DNA from 2 places in the Tepidibacter aestuarii genome. Region 2 is predicted to be linked to the other one. Evidence: a T-box and tRNA genes for the amino acid it is inferred to sense, from the RefSeq annotation. Region 2 holds a T-box; the other holds one or more tRNA genes.
The links. The T-box of region 2 lies ahead of serS (serine--tRNA ligase). A T-box ahead of a tRNA ligase gene usually reads a tRNA of that ligase, here a tRNA-Ser.
Positions count from the first base shown of each region.

Region 1: it has a tRNA-Ser gene. The T-box ahead of serS (serine--tRNA ligase) is inferred to sense a tRNA for this amino acid. The anticodon was not compared.

Region 1 covers NZ_OW235315.1:1,433,595-1,442,557, reverse strand. The annotation lists gene M2214_RS07135 (AIM24 family protein) at 1-411, opposite strand, end outside; gene M2214_RS07130 (hypothetical protein) at 671-913, opposite strand; gene M2214_RS07125 (RtcB family protein) at 1,963-3,186, shown strand; tRNA gene M2214_RS07120 (tRNA-Glu) at 3,521-3,595, opposite strand; tRNA gene M2214_RS07115 (tRNA-Val) at 3,687-3,762, opposite strand; tRNA gene M2214_RS07110 (tRNA-Ser) at 3,769-3,857, opposite strand; gene M2214_RS07105 (hypothetical protein) at 4,798-4,989, shown strand; gene M2214_RS07100 (DUF2786 domain-containing protein) at 5,387-6,073, opposite strand; gene M2214_RS07095 (hypothetical protein) at 6,283-6,474, shown strand; gene M2214_RS07090 (hypothetical protein) at 7,292-7,486, opposite strand; gene M2214_RS07085 (DUF6173 family protein) at 7,732-7,968, opposite strand; gene M2214_RS07080 (hypothetical protein) at 8,218-8,499, opposite strand.
Region 2 covers NZ_OW235315.1:3,479,805-3,488,767, reverse strand. The annotation lists gene M2214_RS17215 (PTS transporter subunit IIC) at 1-272, shown strand, start outside; gene M2214_RS17210 (hypothetical protein) at 511-1,080, shown strand; gene M2214_RS17205 (HD domain-containing protein) at 1,534-2,166, shown strand; gene M2214_RS17200 (hypothetical protein) at 2,255-2,401, shown strand; gene M2214_RS17195 (UPF0182 family membrane protein) at 2,714-5,467, shown strand; gene M2214_RS17190 (mechanosensitive ion channel family protein) at 5,486-6,340, shown strand; gene rbr (rubrerythrin) at 6,405-6,998, shown strand; T-box leader at 7,133-7,344, shown strand; gene serS (serine--tRNA ligase) at 7,530-8,804, shown strand.

The DNA.
Region 1 (8,963 bases), 1.6 Mb from region 2:
AACCTCTTCATTTTCAAGCTCTATAATCACATAATGACCGAAACTAGGCTCTAAATAAATTTCTCCTGTTCCTGAATATTTTGGCTTAAATGTTGTTTCTCCTGTAACACTTCCTTTTAAGAACTTTTTACCAAGCCCCATAATTCCTCCAATTTTATTATTCATTTCTATATTACCTTTTAAGTAACTTAAAGCTCCTGCTTCTAATCTAATTTGAGTATTATTTAATGTTATTTTCACTTGTCTAAGTTTAATATTTGAATCTTTCATAAAAGATAGCATTATTGAACTTGATACATTACTTCCACCTCTTAATTCTTCAAATTCTAAAATTTCAATAGACACATTTTCATTATTCATTCTTTCTATTACTTTAATATTATTTTCATTATTATTAATATTAGCTTTCATAAACCTTCCCCCTTATTTTTAAATACTTCTACATAACATTTTATTTATTATAGCATAAAACATTAATACTATTATTTTTTCATATAATATTTATGTATAAAAACAACTCAATTGCTTTTAGTTCAAAAAATCAAAAAAGCAACTCACTTAAGAGTTACTTTTTTAATGTAAAATAAAATATCGAGTTTAAATTAGCTACTATAATTTTATGTAGTTTTAGCTGAATTATTCTATTTCATATGTTGTTATTTTTACCACTTTAATTTTTTTGATTATTACTAGGTTCTATACAATTTATATTTTTATAATTATGTCTATTTTCTTTTATCATACTCAAAGTTTCCAACAAACACTCCCCTTGTGTTTCATGGTTTTTTATATAATGATCTACCATTTGTTCTAAATACTCTAGTTCATCCTCATCTAAAGTATCAATATTATTTATTAGGTTAGAAACTCCACTAAATATTGAAAAATCTACTTCTTTATTTATATTTTTCATAAAAGTACCTCCTATATTTGTTGTATATATAAGTATTGACTTGCTCAAATTATTAATTCATTTAACTTTAAATTATATTTAGAAAATGATTAGAGTTAAAAGGAATGATCTCTGTTCAATATAGTCTTCAGTCCTCAAGAGCTATTTTGTATAATTTTTTTGAGTCAGTTCATTAGAGCCTAAATTATTTAATTTCATCCCTTCTCAATGCATATTTCTACATAAAGATATATTTTTCTTTTTTACTAAGATTAAATTAGACAATTCTTTTATTTTAATAGACAGAATATAACAACCTTACAACCTTTTCAATAGCTAATTATGTTAGATTAACTCATTTTTCTACGATATTATATTGCCATTGCTCGCTAAGAACTGTGGTAATTAATCCACCACCATTGTAGACTACCTATTCAACTTAATTATTCTTCTTTCATCCTCATAAGAACATCTAATTTCTTATCTATTCTATCTATCTTATTCTAAATTTCCAGGATCTTCTTTTCTAATATGTTTATCCTTCCAATTCTTATATATAGTTTCTTTCTAAGTTGCACAAAATATATTATATCTCGCGAAAATATTTTCCCAAGATATAGTATATTAAAGTTTCTATTCTCTATTATTTCCTGAGAAATATTTATTTTTTCTTAATTTTCTAAATATTCCTAATTATAGTCTGTTCTTATTTTTACATTGCACATCTAATACTTCAATATGATCAACTACTATTCCATTTTTTGATTTAACTTTTCCATGATAGTTGTTGTTATCTTTATTTTTCCCCTGGAAATATAGAAATTACTTATTCCTAAAATATTTTCCTTTTGTTAAACCCTTTTTAATTCTTTAATTATATTCATATATCTATATTTCTAAACACTTTATTCAATTGTATTTTTTTTACAGTTAATAACCAATATAACCTTGTAATAAAAAATTCACTCAATAGAATAATACGTGATATCTATATAACAATTCATAAATATATATTAAAATAATCTTATCGGTATATAAAAAATTTTATTTGTTGAAAGGAATGAAAGTTCATGATAGAAATCAAAGGGAAATACAATACTGCAAAGATTTTTATAGATACTATTGAACAAGAAACCATTAATCAAATAACTGACTTGCTAAATCAAGAATTTATAGATGGTAGTAGAGTAAGAATAATGCCAGATACTCATGCAGGAAAAGGATGTACAATAGGAACGACAATGACTATACAAGATAAAATTGTTCCAAATCTTGTTGGTGTAGATATTGGTTGTGGCATGATCTGTGTAGAGTTGGGAAATATTCATTTAGAGTTTTCTAAACTAGATGAATTTATTAGAACAAACATCCCTTTTGGATATGCTATTAATCAACATGCACAAACAGATTTTAAAAATAGTATATCTAATCTAATTTGCTTTAGAGATCTGCCAAAATCAGCAAAAGAATTTAACAGAGCTTTAGGAAGCCTTGGATCTGGAAATCATTTTATAGAGCTTAATGTTGATAAAAACGATGTAAAATATCTAGTGGTTCATAGTGGAAGTAGAAATTTAGGAAAACAAGTGGCAACATATTATCAAAACAAAGCATATGATTATCACAATGGATTAAATGAGAAATATGAAGATGAAAAATCTAAATTAATTAATAATTATAAAAAACAAGGTAAACGTAAAGAAATTCAAAATGCTTTAAAACAATTACAAAAAGAATATATCAAAGAAAGTGAAATTCCTAAAGATCTATGTTATTTAAAAGGAAAATTAATGAATGATTATTTACATGACATGAAAATTGTACAACAATATGCTAATCTAAACCGAGAACTAATGGCAAAAAGAATTATAGAAGAATGTTTAAATTTACAATATGAAAAATTAAGCAAGTTCCAAACTATTCATAATTACATTGACTTAGAAAATATGATTCTTAGAAAAGGAGCCATTTCAGCTAAAAAAAATGAAAAAGTAATTATTCCTATAAATATGAGAGATGGGTCTATTATTGCAACAGGAAAAGGAAATGAAGATTGGAACGAATCTGCACCTCATGGAGCTGGAAGATTAATGAGCCGAAGTAAAGCTAAACAATTGCTCAATATAAATGAATACAAAGAGTCTATGAAAGATGTGTGGACTACATCGGTTAGAGAATCTACTATAGATGAAGCACCTATGGCCTATAAGCCTATCGAAGAAATAGTAGAAAACACAAAAGACACTATAAATATTATAGATGTTATTAGACCGTTATATAATTTTAAATCTTAATCTTGCTTAAGTATATAATATAGCACAATAATAAAATAATAGAATGTATTTTTAGAAATAGAGAAATTTTTGAAATTTCACAAGAAAATATTATATTATATAGCAACAAAAATACGTCAGTTGATATGCTTATTTTAGAGATAACTATCAAGATTCAATTATGTTTTCTTTACTAAAAAGAAATTGAGATGAACAACATAAATGATAATCTATATAATAGAACACAAATCTAAACCAGTAAAGAAATTTTACACGAACTTCATCAGTATTGATTTTAAAAACAAAAACCTCAAGAATATAATTCTTGAGGTTTTATTTAATGTATCCTTGGCATTGGTGACCCCTAGGGGAATCGAACCCCTGTTACCGCCGTGAAAGGGCGGTGTCTTAACCGCTTGACCAAGGGGCCAAGATTATTTCGAACTGGTGATAAGAATCGAACCCTCTACCTCCAGCGTGACAGGCTGGCATTCTAATCAACTCAACTACCAGGTCATAATTGGTGGGCTCAACAGGGCTCGAACCTGTGACCCCCTGCTTGTAAGGCAGGTGCTCTCCCAGCTGAGCTATGAGCCCAATTATTGGCGGAGGAGGTGGGATTTGAACCCACGGCCCCTTTCGGAGTCACTGGTTTTCAAGACCAGCTCCTTAAGCCACTCGGACACCCCTCCACATTTGTTGACCCATCCTATACTAAAACTCAGAACACCCTGATTAAGAATTAGGGGCTCTACCGACTAATCTAATAGGTCTTATTTAGCTACTCACAAGTATATATATTACTAGGTTTTTCTCCATGAGTCAACATTTTTTTCATACTTTTTAATAGTTTTTATTCAGAATTTTAAAATACCTACTATTTATATTTCGTATCACTACCTTTCAATTGTATACTCATTTTATACTTACTGAAAGCTACAATTTTTTCTCATAAACCTATTCAAAATTTAATAATATTTATTTTAAACTTAAGCAAATGATTAAAGTTGTATAAACAAAGAAAGCTTATTAAAGTGCTTGTCTCAATCTGATTTATGTTAGTTTGATATTAATGTAACTGTAAATGAAACAACAATAGAATATAAAGGAATCACACATTACATATCTATATAATATAATGTAGATGTGATAAAAAAAAGTAGGAATAATCAGTGTAGTTGTGTTAATTTTTGGATCATTTTTTTGGATATATCCAATATAAAATAAAAATTATAAACATACTGTTTTAACTTTTGAAATTTTGTTAATTAGTGAAGGTTCAGAATGTGAAACAAGGGCTAATAAATATGTTTAAGTTTTGGGAAATGCTATAGATGATAATCTTAAAAAGTAAGGGAAGTAGATCGTAAACTTATAAATGAATATGAGCAATTAGAATTATTAGTTCATTAAGATAACTAAGTATAGATCATTCTATGCTTTTTTATTTTACAATTTAATACTGGATTGTTTTAATTGAATTGATAATAGGAAGCAAAGAAGCCCAAAAGATATTAAGTCAAAATATTTTAAATGCAAAATCTATTGGAAATTAAAATGTGTTCTATTTTATATTGATAGTTCATATATTTATTTTTATATTTATTTTTACATTTATAAGGAGGGTTTAAAATGGGAAAAATACTATTTTATAAAAAATACAATTTGAAAGAAACTTTAATTAAGTACGGATGTAAAACTATAAGAGAGTTAGAAGATAAATTAGCTGAAGAATTAAGAAAAAAGTACAAGATAGAAATTATAAATATATACATTAATAATAATGTCATGATTATTAAAGTTGAAGATGATATTTCTATATAAAAATGAAATTTATTGCATAAAAAAAGAGGTAGCTACCATAAAAATATCCCTGTCAAGTAGACAGTAAAAACAAACCCCTAAGCAACATGATTTCAATATTCAATCGGACTCATGCTGCTTTTTACTTATATTATCTCGTTGTTATAAAAGTATATATACTTATATTTCTGTGCTTGTATCAACCTCTCACCTCTTTCTATTTAAATTACTATTTAATATAATTACGTTTTTATTCGCTTGTTTTTTATTTCAATGAAAATCCATATAACAATAGGTATAATCACCTCAAAAGGAAAAGAATAATATCTCCATATTGCAGCCGTCCATTCCCCTAAATCCTTAATATTTTCGTGCATTAAATAGGATAAATTGAGCATAAATAATGCAATAGGAGTTACTATAAACCTATAAGTATTTTTTCTTCTACCTCTGCAATTTTATCAGTTACACTGAATTTTTCTCCATCCTCAACACCTTGTTCATAAACTTGGTTAAATCCTTTAAATTTTGTACTTGTATTCACGCTTCCCTTAAATTTCATATCGTTATATCTATCAATTACAGCTGGGTCTTTAACTAATACTAGATTCCATTGTTGATTAGATATTTTTTGCTTTTCAAATGCATTTTCTAATCCTGCTATGAATCCTAGAGCATAATCATTTTCTAATCCTTTAGTTGTATTATATTTTTTATAATATTGATACTTTAATTTTTTAACAGTATTATTTATGCAATCAATAGCATACTCTAAAACAATAGTACATACTGTTACATCTTCATCTTTTCCCATAAAAGCAACTGTATTATTTCTCCTTGTTTTAAAGTAACTATAGCATCCAAAGTTTTCTGCTATAACGTAAGCTAATCTGCCTTTCCATTTTGCTTTAGTAAAACTTACATTCGTCTTATTCTCTATTACATTTGTTTTTGTATCTTGATATTCCTTAATTTCTTTAATTGAAAGCTTATGCTTTGCCAAAAGCTCTTGCGCTTTAATTAGTGCTACTTTCGCTTCATTCTCATTCGAACTTTCACTTAAAGCAAATAATTTCTTAATTTTACTAATTATCTTATTTTCCATTTTCTCACCTCTATGCTATTCTATCATTTTATTTTTTGAGTGAGCGAGAATCTGATTTCAATCCTGTGTTTTTATAAACACAAAATAGCATTCTAAATATTCATATACTTAACATCTACTTACTTCTTAGTTCTTAGGAACCATTGTAATAATATGTATGTAAATGTTAAAATTGCTAATGTTGTTAAAATATAAGGAGGTATCCAAAAATGTCTGTGCTATTTATATTAATTGGTTTATACACAATTATAGCTACTGTTAAAAAACCTGCTTTTTTTTGGGAAAACAGGAAAGCTAAAGTTATGAGAAAAATAGTTGGAGATAAAATAGCGTCTGTATTCTACATGGCTATAGGTTGCTTTATTTCTGGTGTCGGTGTATATCTAACTTTTGCAGGGTAATTAACCCTGCATTTTTTATTGATTTCTAATTTTGCCATATCGCTTTAAAACCTTATTTAAACTCATTTTTTTCACCTACTCTTGTTTATATATTTTAAATTTTTGTCAATGATTTAGATAAGGTAATTCCTTAAAACCTTAATCTTAGAAGAAGTTACACGCCCCCATAAACTTCATGATTTCTTTCTCTCTACTTCCACCAGTTCAGATCAGTTTTGGTGGGAGTCTTAATTTCTATTTTGACTCAATAGAGCACAAGTTTAATCTAAAAAAAGCTTGAAATCAATCTATGAGTCTTTAGATTTAGATTATATATTTTCCAATTGATACTTAAATTTTTGATAACCGACTATCTTCAAAATTTAAAAGATAGAAAAAAATATCTCTGCAAAAAAACTGCTACAATTTTAGAAACTGGAAAAAGTACTTACAGTAGTTGAGAAAACGAAACTTATAGAGTAAGTATCGATTATTATAAGATTAATGTAGAAAACTTAGTTTAATTTTAAAATTAATATGCTTTTGTTAATTCTTTGTGAAATCTAAAAATAATTTAAAGGCTTTCGAGGTTTCGCGTCTAATTATGTGCTTTATGATATAAATATTTTCTGTGCAGAGAATCTTTATATCAACATCAAAAATACACTACTCACATTGTGAATAGTGTATTTTTATTTACACATGTATTTTTTAAAATTCTATCTATTATTAATCAAACATATCCAATTAAAAAAAGGATGTATTTTAGGTAATAATGAGATTGAAAATATTTCAGAAGAAAATAATTAAAATAATAAAGTAGTAACTCTAGTTCTACTTAATATAGATCATTCCTTATCATGCTTAGTTTTCTTAATAAGCACTCTCCTCGATGTCCATAGTTTTTTGTATAATAATTTTCTAAACTCTCTAATTGATTTAACTGTTCTCCATCTATATTATTAATATGCTCTATCATTTTAGATATTCCATTAAACATTATATAATCTGTTGCTATATTTCTTTCTCCCATAAAAATACCTCCTATAATCATCATAATATAGGATTATTGACTTGTTTAAGATATTAATTCATTAACTTTGAAATTATATTTAGAGAACAATTATAATTTTAAAAAACTACTTAATAAAGTGCATCATGTGAAGTTTAATGAATATATTAAAAGTGTATTTCTAATATAAACATCAGTCTAATTGGTGTTTGAATTGTTTTCTTGCAATAAAAAAGAGCCTATGGCTCTGGATAATTAATTATTTTTTATTTACCTATAAAGCCAATTAGCTTTTTAGGCTGTTCTGGATTTTTTCTTTTCATTGAAATTAACACAAAGCTAATTTGATTAACATGTTGAACTAACTGTATAGGTGATCCATCCTCTAGTTCTCCGTAAAAATATATTAAATATGGATCTTGATAACCTATATCAGTTATATGAAACTGTATTGTATTTCCATATGATACTAATCTAGCTCCCACTTCTTCATTTTTATCTATATCAGTTGTACCAAATAATTCTTTACCTCAATTTTTAATTACTCTAAGTTCTCCAAGCTATTTATTATTAAACATCTTTAAATTACTATTCATCTAATGCTTATAATTAGGATGGGCATATCACAACGCCCCATATTCTGCAGACTCTAACACGTTACATAAAAAAGACACCCTGAAAAGAGTGCATTATGAAAACATATTTATATTTATCTTTGAATATAAAAAAGAACCCTTTTATGCTCTTGTAATTTATGAGATCACTAATATAATCAAAAATACTATAAAATTAAATAAATATATCATTTTAATATCTTTATGATTCTTTATATCTTTAGTAGATATGTAATTACTTAACATATATGCAAATAATATAACTATTCTTTTTATAGTTTCTTCAGAATAATCTACGTACTTTTTTAATTTATCTATATCTAAATAATAAATTGAATATATTGCTAGAAATAAAGTATAAGGTAGCTTCATTACTACCTTATCTATCTTATTAAAACTTACTTTCTTTTTCTTTGTCATTGTATTTATCCTTACTTATATAAAATCTTAATATTAAACATAATGCTATTAGTCCTATTGAATATACCGTCATGTTTAACACCCCTTTCTGTCTTTTAACTATATTATGGAATATTCATACTTTTTATTCTCTCATTTATTGATTGTTCACTAAAATTCTAATTAGTGTTAGGCTAACTCCTTACTCCAAAAAACTTATATTCACATTTTTATCATATTTCTATTAATATAGCTTTAAATATGCTATATTTAATAAAAAAGTTTGGTGCTTAATATGATTCTGAAATTAATAGAAATTTTTGGTGGATTATCTATTATTTATTGTTCACTAGCTAAGCCTAATTTTCATTGTGAATGTCTTAGAACAAAAAAATTTGAGAGATATATTTGGCGATACATTAACAACTATTTTTAATATGGGCATTTGTATTTTCCTTTTAGTCCATGAACTTTATTTTTTAAAT
Region 2 (8,963 bases):
CTCTAATATGGATACCTCCTATAATATCAAGTGCTATACTTGGTCCTTTATCTACTACAGTGTTTCACATGAAAACTAATAGTATAGGAGCTGGTATGGGAACTAGCGGGCTTGTTGGTCAAATATCAACTGTAGCTGTTATGGGAAACTCAGCTATGACTAGTATAATAATTCTTCACTTTGTACTTCCTGTTATTATTACTCTTATTATATCTGAGTTTATGAGAAAAAAAGGGTATATAAAGGATGGAGATATGAAGCTTACAAATTAAATAAAATTTATTATTCTTTTTATTTTATAATAAGAGATATTGAATAATAACTTAGAAAAATTTTTTCTTAAAAATCAACTTTAAGGTAGTTTATTTTGAAGTTGATTTTTTTGCGTTTGTATAACTATATTTAAAAATAAATATAAAATTTATAAAAAATTTCTATATTTTAAGAATGAATATCAAAAAAAAACAAAAGATAAAATTAATAATAAAATTTGAAAGGTGTATTTTGTTTATGATTAAAAAAGATAGAAGTTCAAGATTTTTAACTATTTCTTTTTCAATAATTATGATTTTAGTAGTGATTGGGTTCTTAATTAAAAAAGAATATAATTTTATTTATAATTCAATAATGATATATGTTAGCTACTTGTTCATTATTTATTTCGAAAATAAAAATAAAAAGATGATAAAAAGTTATATAAAGGCATTGGTTATTATAGCGTATATACTACATAATGTAGTAGGTCAATATTTCAATCTATATCAAAACTCTATTTGGTTTGATAAAGCGCTACATATATTTGGAACATTTGCATTTTCACTTTTATTTTATTCAATGCTTGATTTAAGCATTAAATTTTTTTCTGAATCTAAAATATTCATTTTTATTATTTTAATGTCTATAGGTGTTACCGGTGGAGCTTTTTTAGAAAGTGGAGAATTTATTTTAGATATTATAATGAATACTAAAAATCAGCATGGCTTATTAGATACTAATTTGGATTTAATATTTAATGCATTTGGAGCAGTACTTGCAGGTATTTTAGGTGCATTTAACGAAAAATATATTTCAAATAAATAAACAATAGATAACTAAAAAATAATTTTCAGAAAATTCTAAAAAAACCATTGAAATCTATGAAATTTATGATATAATATTATTAACAAATACATAAAGAACAGGAGATGATACCACCAAAGAAAATAGATTGAAATATAAGGAAATTAAGATTTATAGAAGGGGTGATTGAAGAAAAATATATAAAATTAAAAATAATTAAAGAATATTAAAAACAAAGGAGTGAGTCCACCAAAGAATGAATAGTTCACATAACAGATCAACATAAAAAAGCTAGTTCTTAAAATAAATTTAAGGATTAGCTTTTTTGTGTTGAAATTATTATTTTAGAAGATCAAAAATTATATACTCTTAATTAAATACTGTTATAATTATATTTGTTATTGTAATAATTAGAGATTTTTATATAGAAATACAAATGTATTGTAATGAATAATATTTTTTTAGGAGGAATTTATGATAAATAAAGAACTTAAAAATTATATTGAAGAAAATATCTTACCACTATATTATAATCTTGATGATGCTCATACTATTGATCATGCAAGAGATGTTATAGAAAAATCTATTAAGCTTTCAAGCTTTTTTAATAATATAGATGAAAATTTAGTATATGCTATAGCAGCATATCATGATGTTGGATTAGCTTCAGGTGATAGAAAGAACCATCATATAGAATCTGAAATATTTGTAAGAAATGATGATAAACTTAAAACATTTTTTAGTGATGAAGAGATTAATATAATTGCTGTAGGTTGCAGGGAGCACAGAACATCTTCAAAAGAAACACCTTCTTCAGTATATAGCTGTATAGTAAGTGATGCTGATGGAACAGACCCTATTGAGATAATGATAGAAAGATCATATCATTATGCACATAAGAATTATACTTGTGAAATATTAAAAAACGATAATAAGATATATGAAGATATTTATGATCATTTACTTAATAAATATGGAAAGAATGGTTATTGTAGATACCATCTAAAAGAATCATATACATTATTTAATAAAAAAGAAATTGAAGATATATTGGATAATGAAGAATCATTTAAAACTATATATAATGAAGTTATAAGTATAAAATAGGTGATTTCTATGTATACAAAATAAATCTAATCCTTCAATTCAAAAAGGAGAAGCATTACCAGAAAGTGCTCTTCAATATGTAAGGCTTATGAATCAACTAAATATACCTGAGTCAGATTTTAAATCATTATCAGATATAATAGGTAAAAAAACAATGTATAGTGATGCCATGGCTTATGATTTGCTTATGAACATGGTGTACTTGATGATATACGTAAATCAACATCTGATATAAATTATGAAATTAAACTTCTTTCTAGTCATTAAGGATGTTTGAAGAATTAAAAAATAATTCTTAGCATTTTAAAATTTCCCAGTAAATTACAAATTGTGATTTTCACGTATGATAATTTTATTTTTTCTGATAAATTCAAACTCAATTCATCTAATAAGAACATGTATAAAATCGTATAAGTCGAAAAATATATTTATTATATATTAAAATCGAGTATATAATAAATATATTTTTTGGTATACTAGTAATAAAATTTAATATATGAAATATTTAACATGAGTAATAAATTTAAAATTTGGAAGGGGGATACATGTGAGTAAATCTAAAAATGTACTTACAGCATTACTTGTATTAGTGATAGTTACAGTAGTTGGATTTTTTTCTCAAATAATTACTTTTCTATCCGATTACAATTGGTTTAAAGAAGTAGGATATACATCTACTTTTATAAAGCAAATATTTTCAAAATTATATATAGCAGTTCCTATATTTTTAATACTAGGAGTACTAATATATATATATTTAATTGGAATAAAGAAAAGTTATTATCTGCATATGAATGTAGTAACTTCTAAAGAAGAGGAAAAGCCTATAAAGATTATAACTTTCTTAGGAACAATTATTATATCTTTACTTTTCAGCTTGAGAATATCATCAAGTTTATGGATGGAAATACTTCAATTTACAAATTCTACATCATTCAATATAAAGGATCCTATATTCAATAATGATATTTCGTTTTATGTATTTAAGTTGCCTTTAGTAAATCAAATATTAAACATAATAGTAGGATTATTAGTATTTTTGTTTATAATAACTATTGCATATTATCTAATGTTAGCATCATTCAAGAAAGGAAATAAGTTTGATGACAATGTTAGAAATTTACATGATATGTCTAATATAGGAGATACATTAAAAAATGTTGTAAATCTTGCATTAAATCAAATAGCAGTTATAGGGGTTGCGTTCTTTATAATAATAGCTATTAAGAGCTATTTAGCATCATTTGAACTTCTTTATTCTCCAAGAGGAGTAGCGTATGGTGCAAGTTATACTGATATTAATATAAACCTATGGATGTACAGAGTATCTGCTATAGTAGCATTAGTATCAGCGGTATTTGTTGTAATAGCTTATAAGAAAAGAAGACTAAGAACACTGCTTATAGGTCCTATAATACTAATCGTTATAAGTATAGGTTCTTCTGTAGTACAAACTGGAGTTCAAAACTTCGTAGTATCTCCAAATGAGATAGCAAAAGAAAAGAAATTCTTAGAGTACAATATAGATTATACTAAGAATGCATACAATCTAAACGAAGTAAAAGAAGAAAATTTCTTAGCTGAACAAAATATAAGTATAGAAGATATATTAAAAAATGATCAGACTATACGAAATATAAGTATAAATGATTATAGACCTACTAATGAGACTTATAACCAGATTCAAACATTAAGACCTTATTATAATTTTAAGGATGTAGATATAGATAGATATATGATCGACGGTAAGTTAAATCAAGTATTTCTGTCTGCTAGAGAGATAGATCAAAATAGATTAGATGAACAAGCACAAACATGGCTTAATAAACACATAAAGTATACACATGGATATGGGCTTACTATGTCGCCAGTAAATGAAATAACACCTGGTGGAGAGCCAAAGATGATTATAAAGGATATACCTCCTGTGTCTTTAGTCGAAGGATTAAATGTTGAAAGACCAGAGATATACTTTGGAGAGCTTACTAATGATTATATAGTTACAAATACATCAGAAAAGGAATTTGATTATCCTAAAGGAGAAACTAATGCTTTTTCTGAATATGGAGGAAAAGCAGGTATAAATCTTACTCTATTTAATAGAATATTATACAGTATAGATCAAGGAAGCTTAAAATTCTTAGTTGCTGGAAGTATAGACTCTAACAGTAAGATAATACTAAATAGAAATATAGAAAAAAGAGTTCAAAAAATAGCTCCGTTTTTATCATTTGATGATGATCCATATCTAGTGGTATCTGAAGGAAAGATGTACTGGATGATAGATGGGTATACTTATACATCTAAATATCCATATTCTCAACCATACTCAAATAACGGGATAAATTATATAAGAAACTCATTTAAAGTTGTTATAGATGCTTATGATGGAACTACAGATTTTTATATAGCGGATAAAAACGATCCTATGATAAATACTTATGCTAAGATATTCCCAGATTTATTTAAATCTATGGATGATATGCCAGAAGGTATTAAGAGCCATATAAGATATCCTCAAACTATATTTGATATACAAGCTAAGATATATGAGACTTATCATATGAAAGATACTGAGGTGTTTTATAACAAGGAAGATAAGTGGGAAGTAGCTAAGAAATCTAAAAATACTCAAAGTCAAGAAGAAGGTGAATCTTTAGATATAGAATCAAACTATATAACTTTCAGATTGCCTAATGAGGATGAGGCGGAGTTTTTACTTACTATACCATATACTCCACAGAGCAAACAAAATATGACCGCATTATTTGTAGCAAGGAATGATGAGGACAAATATGGTCAGCTTATAGTATATAAATTCCCTAAGGATAAAAATATATTAGGACCAGAGCAGATAGAGGCAAAAATAGATAAAGATCCTGAAATATCTAAGGATTTAACTCAATGGAATACAGGTGGTTCTACTGTTATAAGAGGAACGCTGCTTACTATCCCTATTGAAAACTCTATACTGTATGTTGAGCCTTTATATATTAAATCAGATGCACAAAACAGTATACCGGCAGTAGAAAAAATATTCGTAGCCTATAAAGATAAGGTTGTTATGAAAGATACTCTAGAACAGGCATTAAATACCATGTTCAAATCAGACAATCAAAATGTTATAATAGATGAAACAACAGATGAGTCTGATGTGGATCTAGATAAAGATCAGTTAATTAAGAAGGCTAATGATTTATACAATAAAGCTGGAAGTAGTTTAAAAGATGGAGATTTTGAAGCTTATGGAAGACATCTAAATGAACTTGGAGATATACTAAATAAGCTAGCGAATCAATAAAATTTAAGGAGATTAAATATGACATTACTAGACAGGACCGTTAATATATTACAAGACGCTCAAGTAGATATAGCTAAATATGGAATGAATATTTTAGGATCAATACTTATAGTAGTAATTGGGATGTTCTTTTCAAAAAAAGTAAAAAATATAACTAAAAGATTTTTAACAAAATCTAATGTAGATAAATCATTGATATCATTTGTATCACAGCTTGTATACGTACTGTGTGTAGTATTTGTTAGTGTATCAGCACTTAATAACTTAGGAATGTCTACAACTTCATTTGTAGCTGTTCTAGGGGCATCAGGATTTGCTGTTGGGCTTGCATTCCAAGGTACATTATCAAATTTCGCATCTGGTATACTGATACTTATATTTAAGCCATTTAGAACAGGTGATTATATACAAGGAGCATCTACAGAAGGAAGTGTTGAGGAGATTCAAATATTTAACACTATATTAAAAACTCCTGATAATAAAACTATAATAGTCCCAAATTCTAAATTAACATCAGATAATATAACTAACTTTACACTACAAGATAGAAGAAGAATAGATTTTATATTTGGAATATCTTATGATAGTGATATAAGAACAGCAAAAAATATTATTAAAAAAGTATTTGATGAAGATGATAAAGTTCTAAAAGATCCAGAGCCTATAATAGGAGTTCAAGAACTTGCAGATAGCTCTATTAATATAGCTGCAAGACCTTGGGTTAAAACATCTGATTATTGGGATGAGTATTATTATTTAATGGAAAAGATAAAGTATGAATTTGATAAACACGGAATAGAAATACCGTATCCTCAAAGTGTCGTATATCATAAACAACTAAATGTAGAAAAAATAAACCATAAAATGGAATAAAAGATATAAAAAATGCCTACACTTAATTTTGTATAGAAGTTTAAATTAAGAGGAGGCATTTTTTATGAAGTTAAAAGGAACTAAAACATTAGAAAATTTAATGAAGGCTTTTGTTGGAGAATCTCAAGCTAGAAATAGATACACATTTTATGCTGAAATAGCAAGTGAAGAAGGATATGATCAAATAGCTGAATTATTTTTAGAAACTGCAGATAATGAAAAAATACATGCAGAAATATTCTTTGACCATATAAAAGAAGGATTAGAGGGAGAAGAGTTCCCAGCACCTGTAGATGTTGCTGCTACATATCCTATTGGGAAAGATACGACTTTGGAAAATCTTAAATATGCTGCCATGGGAGAGAATGAAGAATGGGATAAGTTGTATCCACATTTTGCGCAAACAGCAAAGGAAGAGGGCTTTACAAGCATTGCAGCTTCATTCAACATGATAGCTAAAGTTGAAAAAAAACATGAAGAAAGATATTTAAAGCTTGCTGATAATGTTAAAAATAATGAGGTATTTGAAAAGAAAGAAACGACATTATGGAAGTGCAGAGTATGCGGATATATACATGAAGGAGACTCAGCACCTAATCTATGTCCAGTTTGTAAGGTAGGACAGGGATACTTTGAGATGCATTGTGAGAATTATTAAAAAGGATGGAATCTCTTAATAAATTTAGATAATTGAGGTAGATTATTCTAAAATTTTTTGAAAAAATATCAAATTATACTTGAAATAATTTGATAAAGTGCGTATAATAAACAACAAATAGTTTATAATAATTTTAAAAAGCTGTGAAAGAAACTAGTAAAAAGATAATTGTCATCAGAGAGTGAGTGGTTGGTGAGAACTCATGTCAGTTACTTTTGAATCCATTCTGGAGCTGTCAAGCTGAAATAAAGTAGGTTTGAACGGTGGTCGTCGTTAAAGACATTGAGAGGGTTTTTAATAACCAATCAGGGTGGCAACGCGGAAGATATAAGCTTTCGTCCCTTTATAGGGACGGGGGCTTTTTTATATACAAAAAATTATATAACTTCCAATTTGGACATAATATTTTGTCAACACGAGATATGAGTCAGTGTTTAGAACTAGACGAATTTCAAAAAAGTTTACAACTCAAGTCTTTAAAGTAAAGAATTTTTTATAAAAAATAAAACTAAAATATAAGGAGGAACAATAATGTTAGATATAAAAAGAATAAGAAATGATTTAGACGGTATAAAAAAAGCTATGGCAAGACGTGGAGAAAAGGATTTTGATTTAGACTTAGTATTAGAATTAGACGATCAAAGAAAAGAAATTTTACAAGAAGTTGAAAAGATGAAGAACGAGCAAAACGTAGCATCAAAAGAAATTCCTAAGCTTAAAAAAGAAGGAAAAGATACTACTGAAATAATGGCCAAATTAAAAGAACTTTCTGATGAAATAAAAGTTCTAGATGAAAAAGTTAAAGAAGTAGAAGGTAGAATAGAATATAACTTAATGAGAATACCTAATGTGCCTAATCCAAATGTTCCACAAGGAACAACAGATGACGACAATGTAGAGATCAGAAAATGGGGAGAACCAACGAAATTTGATTTTGAATCAAAAGCTCACTGGGATATAGGAACAGATCTTGAAATATTAGATTTTGAAACTGCATCAAAAATAACAGGATCAAGATTTACATTATATAAAAACTTAGGAGCTAGACTTGAAAGATCTTTAATAAACTTCTTCTTAGATACTCACACAGAAGCTGGATACAGTGAAGTATTACCTCCTTTCATGGCTAACAGAGATAGCTTTGTTGGAACAGGTCAACTTCCAAAGTTTGAAGAAGATATGTTTAAATTAGAAGGAAAAGAATATTTCTTAATTCCAACAGCAGAAGTACCAGTTACAAACATTCATAGAAATCAAATAATAGATGGAGAAACTCTTCCTATACAATACTGTGCTTATACACCATGCTTTAGATCAGAAGCAGGATCTGCAGGAAGAGACACAAGAGGTCTTGTAAGACAACATCAATTTAATAAAGTTGAATTAGTTCATTTTGTAAAACCTGAAGATTCTTATGAAACACTTGAGAAGCTTACAAATGATGCAGAAAAAGTTCTTCAATTATTAGGACTTCCTTACAGAGTAGTTAAGATATGTACAGGAGATTTAGGATTTACAGCTGCATTTAAATACGATATAGAAGTTTGGATGCCAAGTTATAATAGATACGTAGAGATATCTTCTTGCTCAAACTTTGAAGACTTCCAAGCTAGAAGAGCTGGAATGAGATTTAAAAGAGATAAAAAAGCTAAAGCAGAATATGTTCATACGCTTAATGGATCAGGAGTTGCAATAGGAAGAGCTCTTGCAGCAGTACTTGAAAACTATCAACAAGCTGATGGTTCAGTAGTAGTACCAGAAGTTTTAAGAGGATATATGGGTGGAGTAGAAAAAATAACTAAATAGTAAAATTTAAATAGTATAGGGTTTGAATATCAAATCCTATACTATGAATAAAATATATAAAATTACATAATATACATTAATAGTAAGATAATAAAAGTTGAAAAATTACAATGAGTATGATATTATATTAATTGTCAACTTCAATAAAACAAGATGTTA